4 regions of the Pseudarthrobacter sp. CC4 genome follow, and region 1 is predicted to be linked to each of the others. Evidence: riboswitches for the same ligand, from Rfam matches in the RefSeq annotation. Region 1 holds a riboswitch; each other region holds the start of a gene.
The links. A riboswitch is a leader RNA that binds a small molecule or an ion and turns the genes downstream of it on or off. The one in region 1 is predicted to bind cyclic di-AMP.
Positions count from the first base shown of each region.

Region 2: it holds a riboswitch for cyclic di-AMP, as region 1 does, so the genes downstream of both, PV768_RS02690 (C40 family peptidase) here and PV768_RS16150 (M23 family metallopeptidase) in region 1, are expected to answer to the same signal.
Region 3: it holds a riboswitch for cyclic di-AMP, as region 1 does, so the genes downstream of both, PV768_RS06390 (M23 family metallopeptidase) here and PV768_RS16150 (M23 family metallopeptidase) in region 1, are expected to answer to the same signal.
Region 4: it holds a riboswitch for cyclic di-AMP, as region 1 does, so the genes downstream of both, PV768_RS17560 (hypothetical protein) here and PV768_RS16150 (M23 family metallopeptidase) in region 1, are expected to answer to the same signal.

Region 1 is NZ_JARCCZ010000023.1:57,434-60,970, reverse strand. Features, by position in the region: gene PV768_RS16165 (ArsR/SmtB family transcription factor) at 1-148, opposite strand, end outside; gene PV768_RS16160 (hypothetical protein) at 444-653, shown strand; gene PV768_RS16155 (hypothetical protein) at 694-1,359, opposite strand; cyclic di-AMP (ydaO/yuaA leader) riboswitch at 1,790-1,956, shown strand; gene PV768_RS16150 (M23 family metallopeptidase) at 1,962-2,738, shown strand; gene PV768_RS16145 (transglycosylase domain-containing protein) at 3,252-3,537, opposite strand, start outside.
Region 2 is NZ_JARCCZ010000002.1:323,836-327,372, forward strand. Features, by position in the region: gene PV768_RS02685 (NlpC/P60 family protein) at 1-351, opposite strand, end outside; gene PV768_RS02690 (C40 family peptidase) at 511-1,182, opposite strand; cyclic di-AMP (ydaO/yuaA leader) riboswitch at 1,253-1,450, opposite strand; gene PV768_RS02695 (M23 family metallopeptidase) at 1,563-2,384, opposite strand; cyclic di-AMP (ydaO/yuaA leader) riboswitch at 2,395-2,637, opposite strand; gene PV768_RS02700 (metal-dependent transcriptional regulator) at 2,756-3,448, opposite strand.
Region 3 is NZ_JARCCZ010000007.1:7,082-10,618, forward strand. Features, by position in the region: gene PV768_RS06380 (ArsR/SmtB family transcription factor) at 1-159, shown strand, start outside; gene PV768_RS06385 (cytochrome c oxidase assembly protein) at 202-1,173, shown strand; cyclic di-AMP (ydaO/yuaA leader) riboswitch at 1,352-1,532, shown strand; gene PV768_RS06390 (M23 family metallopeptidase) at 1,537-2,358, shown strand; gene PV768_RS06395 (DUF305 domain-containing protein) at 2,364-3,029, shown strand; gene PV768_RS06400 (DUF3105 domain-containing protein) at 3,058-3,537, shown strand, end outside.
Region 4 is NZ_JARCCZ010000026.1:75,130-78,666, reverse strand. Features, by position in the region: gene upp (uracil phosphoribosyltransferase) at 1-336, shown strand, start outside; gene PV768_RS17565 (glyoxalase superfamily protein) at 381-770, shown strand; gene PV768_RS17560 (hypothetical protein) at 786-1,481, opposite strand; cyclic di-AMP (ydaO/yuaA leader) riboswitch at 1,487-1,647, opposite strand; gene PV768_RS17555 (ATP-binding protein) at 1,743-3,269, opposite strand; gene PV768_RS17550 (response regulator transcription factor) at 3,277-3,537, opposite strand, start outside.

The DNA of each region.
Region 1 (3,537 bases):
TGTGGCGGCCGTTCTTTCGGGTGTCGTCGAGGCCGCTGAGGCGAAGTTTGGCGAGGTGCTGGCTGATCACGGTGCGGGGCACTCCGGAAGCGTCCGTCAGTTCCGTGCGGTGCGCTGCCTCGATAGGGCGGGTCCTTCTAGCCTTCACTGGGGTGTACTGTCTGCCGGGGCTGACTCCCCGGCCTCGGTCTCAGGTAACTGTTCAGGAGCCAGCCCAACCCTCTGGTTACTTGGTGCACAAGCCCCGAACTACCGGCCGCGCACGCGGTTCACGCCGCGGGCGCCGTTGCTTAACTGCGGTCCATAAACACGGCCGAACGTGAGGAGTGTTAAGTGGCGGAGGCGGGTACGCCCTGGACACCGGAGGATCCCTGGTTGGCCGGGGACAACCTTCGCGAGGCCATCGACCGTCTAGTGGATTCGGGGTACGCCTCAACCGGGCCTTGCCCACCATCACGATGACCCGGATCCATGACTCCGGAATACGGGACTACGTCACCAGACGCACCCGGGGACGCCGTAGCTACCGCGAAATCCGCAGATCCCTCAAGCGCTACATCACCCGAACGCTCTACCGCCAGCTCAACTCCCTTTACGCCACCGCGGAACCGGCCCGATCCCACATTGACGGGGCAGACCCTTACCCGGAATAGGAGCGGACGCATGTGCGGTTGAGCATGCCGGGTTTCGGCTTTAGTGGCTGTGCGACGTGTGGGTGTCGGGTGCGGGCGCTGCGGGGGCCTCCGTCGGCTTGTCGGGAGTGCGGTTTTCGCTGGTCGGAGCCTCCGCGGGTGCCTGTGACGGTGCCGGCGTGGAGTCGTGGCTGTGGCTCTCGGAGTCGATGGTGCTTGCGAGGGCCGACATACCGAACCACGTCAGCGCTGCGACCAACACGACACCTGCGGCAAACGGGCTGACCAGGTGGCGCAGGCCGCCCTTGGCATCCTTGGCGATAAACGCGACGTACGACATCACTAGGCCAATCGGAGTCATCCAGGCGCTGCGCTCCGGGAACTGTTCGAAGTGCTGGATTCCGCCGCCGACCAGGCCGACGCCGAAGGAGAGCAGGAGCGAGAACGCGACGAGCGAGATGGCCCGGCTCAGCATCGGGCGCTCATCGACGAGCACGAACTCATTGACGATGGTGCCGAGGAGGAACACGAACGCACCGACGACGCAGATGATCGTGTACAGGCCCGGGTTGACCGGATAGTGCACGACGGCGCCGGCGATAAGGGCCGCACCCATGAAGTAGAGCATCGCACCGATATAGCGCGAGTAGAGCGAGGGAGTCCGTTTCGCGAGCTCTGCCTCATAGGAGGCAACATCTTCACGGCTGAGGTCGTTCTGAACGGTCATGTCTGGTGAGTCTTTCTTTTCAGGAGTGCGAGAGCAGGCAGCCGTAGCGCCGATACCGGAGGTTGGTGCGGCGGGAGGCACCCGGCCGCCTCAGGCGCAAAGTGCACCAGGCAATGCCGCCTCAAGGAGAGGCCAGCACAAATCAAACCGTACTTCAAACCAGCAAAGTCTGTCACATTCTGGTAACGACGTCTCCGTTTCCTCTGGGAATTTCCCGCCCGGCGTGCAGTGTGTGGAGCACGGCCGCGTTCTAAGAATGCTGCTGAGACTGAACAATGCTCAGGGGGGCGGTGCCGGCACCCAAGGGGCGCCGGCGCCAGCACACCGCTACAGATAACGGATTTGTAACATCTGCGAATCATTCGCTAGTCTGGAAAGGGTATACCCCCGAAGGGTATGCATGTCCGTTACGCCAAACCCCGCCGACGGCCGTGAACTATGACCTACTCAAGGCGGGGGTGGAGGACCCACTTACGGCGCACTGGTGCGTCTCGGGGTGAAGCCGACTGGTGGCGCTGTTCAAGGCGTCGTCCGCCTCGGCCGGACAGTCCATTCGTCCGAATCCGACAGCTAACTTCGCCGGCGCCGAGAGGACTTCTATTTTGTCTGCCCAGTCCGGACACGGCCGTCGCCGTGCCCTTCGTGCTTCCAAGCCTCCCCGCCTCCCCATTTTTCACGAGGCTGTCGTCCGTGTCCGCGGCCAGCGGCTGGGTGTCGCAGCCGCCGTGACCGGAATGATTGCCTTGACAGCCCTTTCTGCCGCCCATGCGGATTTGGGCGCCGGAGTCCGGGACGGGGCCGCCGTTTCCGTACTTCCTGTTGCGGAGGCACCGGTATCTGCATCACCGGGTGCGGTGCTGACCTTTGACAGCCCGGCGGTGACCTCCCAGCCTGCTCCCGCACCGGCCCAACCGGCGCAGCCCGCGGGAGCAGTGGCAGCACCAGTGCCGGTGGTCACGGCTGCTGAGGCCGCCCCCAGTGTTGCGTCCCGGGGCCTGAGGGCTCCGCTGGCTTCGATGAATGTCAGCTCCGCTTTTGGATTCCGAGTCAGCCCCATCACCGGAGCCGCCGCTGAGTTGCACACCGGCATTGACCTCACGGGAGCGTGTTCCACTGGGGTATTCGCTGCCGGTGCGGGCAAAATCATCGAGGCTGGCTGGAGTCCGTATGGCAGCGGCAACCGAATCGTGGTGGAGCATGGCAACGGGCTGAAGACGACCTACAACCATCTGGCCAGCATTGGTGTTTCCTTGGGCCAAGCAGTTGCGCAGGGCGAACTCATTGCAGGTGTTGGGACAACCGGCGCTTCCACTGGCTGCCACCTCCATTTCGAGGTCTTGGTCAATGATGTGACCGTCGATCCGTCCTCCTACATCTGATAACGGTCAGATTGGTTGCGGATCTCGTCGCAGCCCGATTGCTGGAAGCACTGGTCCGTCAGGAACCGTCTGATGGCGGGCCTGTGACGGGCGGGGCGCTTTCTGGTTTCCCTGGATGTTGGGGTCTGCCGGAATTGTCAACCCTGGGGGTATCTTTTTCGTCGCCATCCACTGACTGTTCGCTTGCTTGTCCGGTGTAGCTGAACTGGGCTCGGTAACGCACCCTGCGTATGCGTCTGGTCATCGAAACCATAAGCAGTACGACTCCGATGACCATGAAGGCTGTCATGGCGAATCCGAGGAACCCGGGGGTTACTTGATCGGCAGTCAGTCCTGGCTTGAGTCCGTCGCTGCCGGGCCCGGGGGAAGGGGATGTAGTGAGAGAAGCCATGCCGTTGGTGGCGGCGATTACTGATCGGGTAAGCATTTTGCATGTCCTTGGTAGTCGTGCCGGGACCCGTTGGGGGGAGCGGTTGGGTGCCAGCGGGAGCAGTTGAACTTTGCCGGCGGGTGCTATTCGCCGGCGGGTTGGGTCGAAGCAGCAGCGCTGGGCGCAGTCGGCGACGAACGGGTGGCGGGGCTCGAGGGTTGGGAGTTCATCATGGATGCAGGTGGCGCAGGGAAGTCATTTGTTGGGTAAAGCCCGGCGATCTGGGACATGTAATTGGCCCATTGGGGTCCCGCGATCATGTACCCGTCGATGCCCTTGTAAAACTTTCCGTTGATTGTGACATTTTGGCCGGCCCGTTGCTGGCCTTCGAGCGCGTCGCCGAAAAATGAGGCGGTGGCGAGGCCGCTG
Region 2 (3,537 bases), on a different contig from region 1:
CGGCTCGGCCTCCTGGACCTCGACAGGTGCGGGTTCTTCGATAACCGGGGCCGGCGTGGTGGTGACGGCGGGCTTTTCGAAGGTGATGTTGATCGTGGAGGCCGCGGAGATGGGGGCTTCGACGGCGGATTCAACTTCCAGGGTGGAAGCCGGAGCGGAGTCGCGCTGGACGTTGGAGTCGGCAGCGTTCGCCGCGATGCCGCTGGTCAGTACCAGGCCGGAAGCGGCGGCGATGACAGCGGCCTGGCGGCCTACGCCGCCGGCGTTCTCGCCGACAGCCTTGGCGATGATGGCGATTGAGCTGGTTTTGGTGACCTCGGCGCGATGCCGTGCGGTAGCACGAGTAGTCATCAGTTCTCTCTTTCGTTTTCCTCAGGCCGTTGTGGGCACCAAGGGATGTGGACGCGCCGGCATCTTGGGGGTACGCCGGCACGCCCCGAACGGGGATGTGGTGTTAGCGGAAAGCGTGGTGGAGCAAAGAAATAGTTCTTGGACCCGAGGGTCCAAGAACTATTTGCTGATGGTGAAGAACGAAGAGGTGCCGGTGGCGGCTACGGCGTGGAGCAGCGTGCCCTGGGAGGGGTTGAGCGCGCTGACCATCATGCCGTTGCCGACGTAGATGCCGACGTGCGCTCCGCCGTTCTGCATGACCAGGTCGCCGGGCTGCGGGGTGGAGGTGGGGGTCATGGCAGTCCAGGCGTTGACGCGGGGGATGCTGATGCCGGCCTGGGCGTAAACCCACTGGGTGAAGCCGGAGCAGTCCCATCCGGTGACCGGGCTGGTGCCGCCCCAGACGTAGGGGCTGCCAATGCCCGTGTAGGCGATGGCAGCAATGCCTGAGGTGGAAGCGGAAGAGACAGTCTTGGCCAGCTTGTCCGCTGCAGACTCCGAACTCGACGCTGCGCCCGTTTCCGTGGCGGTGGACTGTGGGCGCACCCGCTCCGGCTTCGGGGCGGCAGTGGTCTTGACCACGGGCCGCTCGAACGACACGGTGGCCGTGGGGGCTGCGGTGACTGCCAGGGCAGCCTGCGCGGAGCCGGACTCGGTGGAAGCGGAAACACCAGCGGTGGTGTCCGCTGCGTTGGCGGGCAGGCCCATGCTGAGGATAAGACCGGAAGCTGCGGCGATAACGGCAGCCTGGCGACCTACTGTCCCGGCATTGGCACTAACAGCCTTGGACATAGTGTCCAAGGGGTTGGTACGAACCGTTTGCGCACGGTGGCGCGCAGAATTATTGCGTGAAGACACGAAGGTAGCCTCTCCCAATGCCTGCGAGGTGAGCTGTCGGATTCGGATGGGAGTCACCCGGCCGCGCTGCTTCCAAGGAAGTTTTGCGACTTAACCCCAAGGTCTTAGCCAAAGCCAAGACCAAAATTGGTTCCCCCGCCCCTGCCAGACGATGAAATGCGAACGGACCTTGAGCGGTGGCAGAGTTAGGCAATCCGCACAAGAGCGTCAACTTCGGAAAAGTTGACGCGAGTTAGACGGTACAGCAGTTTTGAGTGAATGTCACATTCAGGTCACGGCAAGTCACGATCATCTGATAGTTCACCGTCACTTGACTACAGCCAGCCAGTCGGATCGACCACTTCGCCGTTGACCTGCACCTCGAAGTGGAGGTGGCAGCCCGTGGAGGCGCCCGTGGTCCCGCTAAGGGCAATTACGTCCCCGCGCGAGACGGTCTGCCCCTCCCTCACGCTGAAGGAGGAGAGGTGGTTGTACGTGGTTTCCAGGCCGTTGCCGTGGTCCACCACAACGCGGTTTCCGCCGCCGAACTGGTGCCAGCCCACGAAGGTCACGGTACCGGTGGCGGCAGCGAAGACCGACGTACCGCACTGGGCCACATAGTCCTGGCCGCGGTGGAAGTCGCCTGAGCCACCGGTGATCGGGCTGACGCGGTAGCCGAAGGGGGACGCTGTGGTCAGCGTGGCCAGTGGAGCGCCGAGGCTTCCTGCCGAGGCAGCACGTGACACCGAGCCGGCGGACTGGGCACTGAGAAGCTGCTTGAGCTTGCCGTCCGGATCCGCCTGGGTGACCACGGCGGAACGGCTGAAATCGATCTGGGCACCGGCCTCGGCTGAGATCTGCGGCTGCGGCGTGACGGCTGAGGCTGCCATCGGAGTAACACCGGGAGCGTCGGTGGCCATCACGGGGCTGGTGGCCGGCACCGTCACGGTCAGCACCAGGCCTGTGGCTGCGAGTGCGATTCCGGCCTTCTGGCCGATTCCGCTCGCAGCAGCGAACTCGGTGACTTGGCGGAAGGGACCACGACGGCGGCGCGCATCACGGTGGGGATCGCGGGGGCGTTCCGTGGTGATGACTTCAACAACCCGCGGCGTCGAAGCGGGCACCGCTGCGCGGCGGCGTCCCCTGGGGGTCTGCATGGACAAGAAGGGTTCCTCTCTGGAAAGCCTGCGAAGTTAGCTGTCGGATTCGGGTCAGAGAGTTCAAAGACCCGGTCCGCCGTAAGCAAGCTTCGGCACAGAGGTATCCACGGAGGATCCTTCACTGGAAGAGGCTTGCTGCTGACGGACTTCACCCCAAGGCAGTCCCCCGGCTGCCGTTTGTGGTTCCCCCGCCTCTGCCAGTAATGACTCGTGCACCTGATCCGCTGGCAGAGCTCGGCTCCAGATCAGGTAACGCTTTAGTATCAACGCTTGGGTTTAACTATAGGGGCAAAAGTCCCAAAGTAACAATTCCGTTATCTTTGCGTAACCGGCACCCGTTGGGGTAGCCGGGAGGCCTCAAGCGGTCCCTAGCGTACGGCCACGAAGACGTGCGCCGCGACTTCCGGCGGCAGCTCCAGGGCCCCTTCGATGCCCGGGACGCGGACCGAAATGTACTCCCCCACCCGCTCCAGCGAGACCGAGGCACCGGGCCGGATTCCGCCTTCATCAAGCTGGACCAACAACTCGGGTTCCACCTGGATCGGCTCTGCCAGGCGGCTGACTGTCACCTCAGACGCCGGGCCGTAGGTCTTCATGGCCTCAAGCAGGCTGACCGCCGCGTCCGCAGCGGCCTGCGCCTCGCCCCCGAGGGCCGCCAATCCCGGGATGGGATTGCCATACGGGGACTCAGTGGGATGGTTCAGCATTTCGTAAATGCGCCGTTCCACCCGTTCGCTCATGACGTGCTCCCAGCGGCAGGCTTCGTCATGGACGTAGGCCCAGTCCAGCCCGATGACATCGGCCAGGAGCCGCTCCGCCAACCTGTGCTTCCGCATGACTTCGGTGGCGCGCTTCCGGCCCACCTCCGTGAGTTCAAGGTGCCGATCTCCGGAGACAACCACCAGGCCGTCCCGTTCCATCCTGCCGATGGTCTGCGACACAGTGGGCCCGGAGTGGCGCAGCCGCTCCGCGATCCGGGCCCGGAGGGCAACGATGTTTTCTTCCTCAAGCTCCAAGATGGTCCGAAGGTACATCTCCGTAGTGTCGATCAGATCCGTCATCCAGCTCAGCTCCTCGAGCGCAGTACCTTGCGTTGTCCCACCGTACCGCCTTCACATGCAGCGTGGTCCGTTGGAAAGCTTAGCCTATT
Region 3 (3,537 bases), on a different contig from region 1:
CGCGGGCCGCGGGTTGTTCAGGTGCGCCGCTCGGGCAGGATGGCCTACTACTCTCTGGCGGATTCGCACGTCCGCATGCTCCTCGATCTCGGCTTGACGCACGTTGGACATACAGGCAAGGACCGGTTGCGCATGGTCGAAGGCGGCCAGGCACCCTGACAGGGGCGGGCCTGCCCGCACAGTGCGACAGCCGGTGCTGCCATGTCTGAGCCTGAGATCACCGGTCCGGTCTGGCTTCCGTCGCTGCCGCCCTCGCTTCCTGAATACCTGGCGCCGAACCTGCAGCCGGTACCGCTGATCCCTGCCCTGACGCTGCTGGCCGCGGCGCTTTACCTGGCAGGGGCGATCCGGCTGTGGCGGCAGGGCCGGGGCTGGTCCGTGGTGCGGACGTGTTCCTTCCTGGTCGGCTGCCTGGCCATCATCGTGGTCATGGGAGCCGGCATCGAAGGGTACGGACTGCGGATGTTCTCCATCTTTATGTTCCAGCAACTGACCCTGATGATGGCCGTTCCGCCGCTGCTGGTCATCGGATCACCAGGAACACTGCTGCTGCGGGCAACACCCCACGGCAGGCTGGGCCGCCGCGCCCTCCGGGCCGCGCTATGGGGCCTGCGTTCCCGATGGGGACGCGTTGCTATTCACCCGGCCTTCATGGTCCCGCTGTTCCTGCTCAGCTTTTACGGCGTGTACTTCTCCGGTCTGGCGGACCTGCTGCTGCCAAACTGGTACGGCCACGTCGGCCTGGAACTGCTGTTCCTGATCTCCGGGATCCTCTTCACCGTGCCGTTGATTTCCGCTGACCCGCTGCCGAGCCGCCAAACCCACTTCGGACGGATGATCGATATCTTCGCAGAGATGCCGTTGCACGCGTTCTTCGGGGTGGTCATCATGATGGCCACCACTCCCATGGTTAAATTCTTTGCCACGCCGCCTGCGAGCTGGAACATCAACCCCCTGACGGACCAGGGCGTAGCCGGCGGATTGGCCTGGTCCTACGGGGAATTACCCGGAGTGCTTCTGCTGATGTTCATCCTGGTCCGCTGGCAGCGTGAGGAAGCCAGATCCAACGCCAGAATTGAGCGGGCCGAGCTCACCGGAGGAACCCCGGAGCTGGACGCCTACAACAGCTACCTGCAGCAGCTGGCAGACAGACCTGAACCCCGTCGCCGATAAAGGGCCCGGTCAACTTGACCCGCGGGCCTGGTCATATGAAGATATCTGCAGATGAATTTTACGAAGCGTAGAACTGCGCCTTCCTTGCTGCTGTTATCAGATTGTGATATTCAGGCTTTCTTAGGTAACGTTAGTTCAGGCTTTCCTGTATTGAGCCCTCGACGCCGCACGCTCAGCCCCGCCGGCGGTGTCAGATCCGAACATGAACGGCGGGGGCGGAGGACCCACAAACGGCAGCTTGCTGCCTTGGGGTGAAGACGCACACTGTGCCGGGCCACGAGGGCCGGCTCCACGGGCGTCCGGGCTTTCTCCTTGGCCCGAACCCGACAGCTAACTTCGCAGGCGACCCGAAAGGATTCCGCTGTGCCCTCCTCCCTCCATGGCCGCCGCCGCGCTCTGCCCAGTGACCGCTCCCGGCGCCGCGCCGGTGCTGCCAGAACTGCGCGCCGCGCCGTCCGTCCCGTGGCCCCGTCCCCGCGCCCTGTCTGGCTTCCCGGGGCCTCCGCTTTTGCCGCCGTCGTGATGCTTGCAGCCGGCATACCCGCCGCGCATGCCGGGCTTATTGCCGCCGGCACCGTTCCCGCCGCCGAGCCGGCCGCTGTGGAGGCAGCCCCGGCCATAACAGCGCAGGAACAGGCGGTCATCACTTATCAGCGCACTGACGTCGGGACCCGTCCGGCCGAACGGCCTGAGACGCCCGCGCCTGCCGCAACAGGATCCACCGCAGGGACCCCCTCCGCAGTTCCTTCCGCTGCAGCGACGGCACCGCCAACGGTTGTGCCCGTGGATACCACCCTGGGCGCTCCGCTGGCCAGCATGTCCATTTCCTCTCCGTTCGGGTTCCGGACGAGCCCGATCACGGGCGCGTCCGGTGAATTGCATACCGGGCTGGATCTGGTGGCTTCGTGCCAGACGGCAGTGTTCACGGCCGGCTCGGGGACCGTCGTGGAAGCTGGATGGTCCCAGAACGGCGGCGGAAACCGCATCGTTGTCGATCATGGCAATGGGATGAAAAGCACGTACAACCATCTGTCCTCAATAGAGGTCTCCGTCGGTTCCGTGGTGGCCAAGGGCCAGCGGCTCGGCGGGGCCGGAACAACCGGAAACTCCACCGGATGCCACCTGCACTTCGAAATCGTCCGCGACGGCGTGACGGTGGATCCCCAGGGCTGGCTCCGGCCGTGACCCTCATGGAACCGGGCGACCAGGCGCCGGCAACGTCACCAATGCACCGGAAGCGGCTTTGGGCTGTTTTCGTCATAGTAGTGGCCCTCACGGGGCTGGGCTTCTTCGCTTTGGGCCGGCTTTCCGCGGCGCCCGCACTCGTCCCGGACTCCGGCCCGGATGCCGGATTTGCCCGGGATATGCAGACCCATCATGCCCAGGCGGTGGAGATGGCCCTGGTGATTCGGGACAAGTCCGACCACCCCGAGGTCCGGGCGGTCGCCTACGATATTGCCACCGCGCAGCAGCATCAGAACGGGCAGATGTTCGCTTGGCTGCAGGACTGGGGACTGTCCCCGGCCGGGACAGCGCCGCCGATGGCCTGGATGACGCCCGGCGGCGCACATGAAGGAACCGGAGCCGCGCATACCGCCCAGGCGTCCGGCCCTGAAGGTGCCATGGAAGGCATGGCGACCCCGGAACAGATGCAGGCGCTGCGGGAAGCTTCAGGTGCGGAGGCCGACCGTCTGTTCGTTGATTTGATGATCCGCCATCATCAAGGAGGTGTCGCCATGGCCACCGCCGGGACCCGGCTGGCGGAAACCTCGAAGGTCCGGGACTTCGCTGCCCGTATCCTCGAAGCACAGACAGCTGAAATCACGGCCCTTGAAGAACTCCGAAGCCGACTCTGATCGCCCCAAAAAGAGAGTGAGACCGCCGATGACCGGAAAACCAAAAGCCGGTGAGGACCGCAAAGCGCTCCTGGCAGCAGTGCAGGCCAAACAGCGGGCCGCTGACAGACGGCGGGCCTGGCTGATCTACGGCACCGGCGCGGCCGTCGTCCTCGCAATCATTGCCGCGGTGACCTTTGTCCTCGTGGGGGAGGTGCAGCAGCGCGAACAGCTTAATGCCGCGGCCGCACGGCCGATCGAGGGTGAGCAGGACTATCCGGACCAATCCAGGAACCACACCAGCCAGGCAGTCAGTTATCCACAGACTCCGGCCACCGGCGGGGACCATGCGCCGGTCTGGACCAACTGCGGGATCTACACGGACCCCGTTGAACAGACCCGGGCAGTGCATTCCCTCGAACACGGGGCGGTGTGGCTCACCTACCGCCCCGACCTTGCCCCGGACGAGCTCGCCGAACTGACCGCTTTGGCCGGCAAGCAGGACTACCTCCTGCTCAGCCCGGTAGCC
Region 4 (3,537 bases), on a different contig from region 1:
ATGGCCCGTGACGAGGAAACCCTGGACATCATCACGTACGCCGAGCGCCTGCCTGAGGACCTTACCGACCGGCAGATCTTCGTCCTGGACCCCATGCTGGCCACCGGCGGGACGCTGCGCGAAGCCATCAAGTTCCTGTTCAAGCGCGGCGCCTCTGATGTCACCTGCATCTGCCTGCTTGCTGCTCCGGAAGGACTGGCGAAGCTGGAGGAAGAACTCTCCGGCGCCAACGTCACCATCGTGCTGGCCTCCATCGACGAAAGGCTCAACGAGAAGTCCTACATCGTTCCCGGCCTCGGCGACGCAGGCGACCGGCTGTACGGCATCGCAGGCTAAAGCCAGGCCTTTCCTGTTCCCGGCCGCAGGGCTAGCCTGTGCGGATGGACTGGAAACTGGAACTGGTGTTTGTCCCTGTGTCCGACGTGGACCGGGCCAAGGATTTCTACGTCAACAAGGTGGGGTTCAATGCCGATTTCGATCAGCGGCCCACGGACTCCATCCGCTTTGTCCAGCTGACTCCTCCCGGCTCGGCCTGCTCCATCTGCATCGGGGAAGGGCTCACGGACGCGCCTCCGGGTACCGGCTCGAACCTCCAGCTCGTGGTCAGCGACATCCAGGCTGCCTACGAGCACCTGAAGGGCAACGGGGTGGACGTGAGCGAAGTGGACGTGCAGGACTGGGGCCATTTTGTGTACTTCGCGGATCCGGACGGGAACCGGTGGGCCGTCCAGTTCATCCCCGGCCGGGACGCGGGGGAGCAGCAGAAGTAGGTTACTGCATCCCGCCTAGTACCAGTTGTTCGACAAGTGGAAGTTCAGTGCACCACACGGCGACTGGTAGCGCTCCTGGATGTAGTTCAGGCCCCAGTTAATCTGCGTGCGGTAGTTGGTGAGGTAGTCGGCTCCGGCGCTGGCCATCTTCTCAGCCGGCAGGGACTGGACGATGCCGTAGGCGCCGCTGCTCGGGTTGGTGGCCGTGGTGGTCCAGTCCGATTCCTTGGTCCAGAGGGTCTGCAGGCACTGCATCTGGTCCGGAGCCCAGCCATAGGAAGCCAGCTGGCCTGCGGCGTACGCCTGGGCGCCTGCGGGATCATTAACTGCGACGACGGGTGCGGGCTCGGGTGCCGGGGCCGGAGCGGGTTCCGGCGCAGGAGCCGGTGCGGGCTCGGCAACGGGAGCAGGTTCGGCTGCCTGCGGGACAACGTTGATCTGCTCGGCTGCGGGCTCAGGCGCAGGGTTGGCCCGGATTTCGCTCTGCTCCATGCTCAGCTTGGAATGGGACTCCGAAGCCTGCGCCCCGGTGGCTGCCACGCGGGCACCCGTGTCGGTGGCCTGGCCCGCAGCGCCAACTCCAACAAGGAGGGCGCAGGATGCTGCCAGCAGTCCGGCGCGCCGGCCGACGGAGGGGAATTTGCCTGCTGCACGCGTGGAGCGTGCATCCGTGCCTGAATTCGGGCGTGGTTTTACAAGGAACTTGGACATAATAGATCGCCTCTCACACCTGCGGAGTTAGCTGTCGGGTTCGGATGAGGGCATCCGGCCGCACGGAAGAAACACGTGCAGGCTTAACCCCAAGGGCAGTCAGTGCCCGGGACGGTGGGTCCCCCGCCTCTGCCGTTGTTCAAGAGGAATCCGGGAAGTGGCAGAGCTTGGCGTCAACCCGGGATATGCGGCCCGAACGGGGACCGCACCCATTCGACGGTACAGGAGTTCGGCGCATAAGTCACATTTTGGTAACGGAGGTCACGATGACGGCGCGCCGCCTTGTGCCATTCCCGGCATGAGGGGTAGCTGCAGGGCGAACTGCGTGCGGCCGGGTTGCGACGTCACCGTTACCCGTCCGCCGTGGGCCTCAACAATGGACTCGACGATGGACAACCCCAAACCGCTGGTTCCTTCAGCGGCGGACGCGCCGGGCGCGCTGGTCCCCGCACGTGCCGCGTCTGCGCGGGCAAACCGGGCGAAGACCCGGTCCACGAACTCCGGCGGAATGCCGCCGCCGTCGTCCGTTACGGTCACCACTGCGGCGCCCTCCGGCGTTTTCTCCACCCCCGTTACCACCGTGGTTCCCGGAGGGGTGTGCTTGCGGGCGTTGGAGAGCAGGTTCATCAGCACCTGCCGCAGCTGGGACGGATCCCCGTTCACCACCACCGGTTCGTCGGGGAGCTCCAGCCGCCAGGTGTGCCCTGGCGCCATGACCTTCTCATCGCTGACGCCTTCCACCACCAGCTGGGTCAGGTCCACCTCGGCAAGCTTCAGCGGCTGACCCTCGTCGAGCCGCGCGAGCAGCAGGAGATCCTCCACCAAAGCGGTCATCCGTTCCGACTGGCTTTGCACCCGTGCCAGCGACTTCTCCCCGTCCGGAGTGAAGTTTTCCGTCATTCTCATCAGTTCGGTGTAGCCGCGGATGGCGGTCAGCGGCGTGCGCAGCTCATGGGAGGCGTCAGCCACGAACTGCCGGACCTTGGTCTCGCTCTTCTGCCGCGCCTGCAGCGCATTCGCAACGTTGTCCAGCATGAGGTTCAGCGCGTGCCCCACGCTGCCCACCTCAGTTCCAGGGTTGGAGTTCGACGGCGGGACGCGAACGGCAAGTGCCACCTCGCCGGCGTCCAGGGGCAGCTGCGAAACCCGGGTGGCCACCTCGGAGAGCTGTTCAAGGGGCTTCATGGTGCGGCGGATCAGGACCGTGCCCACCAGCCCGATCAGGAGCAACCCGCCCAGCGAGACGAACACGAAGGTCCACACCAGGGACGTCAGCGTGCTCTCCTTGGCGGCCAGGGGGAGCCCTGTGACCAGGACGTCGCCGAAACTGGTCTTGACCGCAATCAGCCGGTAGTCGCCGTTTGAGAGCGTGCGGTCAACGGGCCGGGCATCGGTGGCCAGTGCGAGCAGGACCTGCTTGTCCTCGGAGGACAGCGCAGAGCGCGTAGTGTCCGGGGCCAGGAAGCCGGCGCTGTTGACCTGGCCGTTGAGGATGCGGGCGTTCAGTGTTCCCACGCTTTGTCCGCGGGAATCCAGGGGGTCCCTGCCGTTGAAGCCGCCGGAGGGAAGCCGGCCGGGATCGTTGGAGCGGGTTGCGGCCTGGCTCAGCTGCTCGTCCAGCTGGCGGGTGAGGAAGGAGTCCATCGAGGCGTAGCTGGCTACGCCCACCGCACCGCAGATGGCGATCAACAGCGCCATGGCCAGCAGGATAAGGCGTGTGCGCAAGTGCCAGGTGGCGGGTTTGAGCCAGCTCCGGGGCTGCGGCTCCGCGGTGTGCACGGAGGTCATGGCGCGCCTACTCCGCCGGCTTGATGACGTACCCGGCGCCCCGCACGGTGTGGATCATGGGCGGGTGCACGGCGTCCACTTTCTTGCGCAGGTAGGAGATGTAGAGTTCCACGATGTTTGCCTGCCCGCCGAAGTCGTAGTTCCACACCCGGTCCAGGATCTGGGCCTTGCTGATGACGCGCTTTGGGTTCTCCATGAGGTAACGCAGCAGCTCGAACTGGGTGGCCGTCAGCTGGAGCTCCTCGCCCGCGCGGGTCACCTCCCGGGT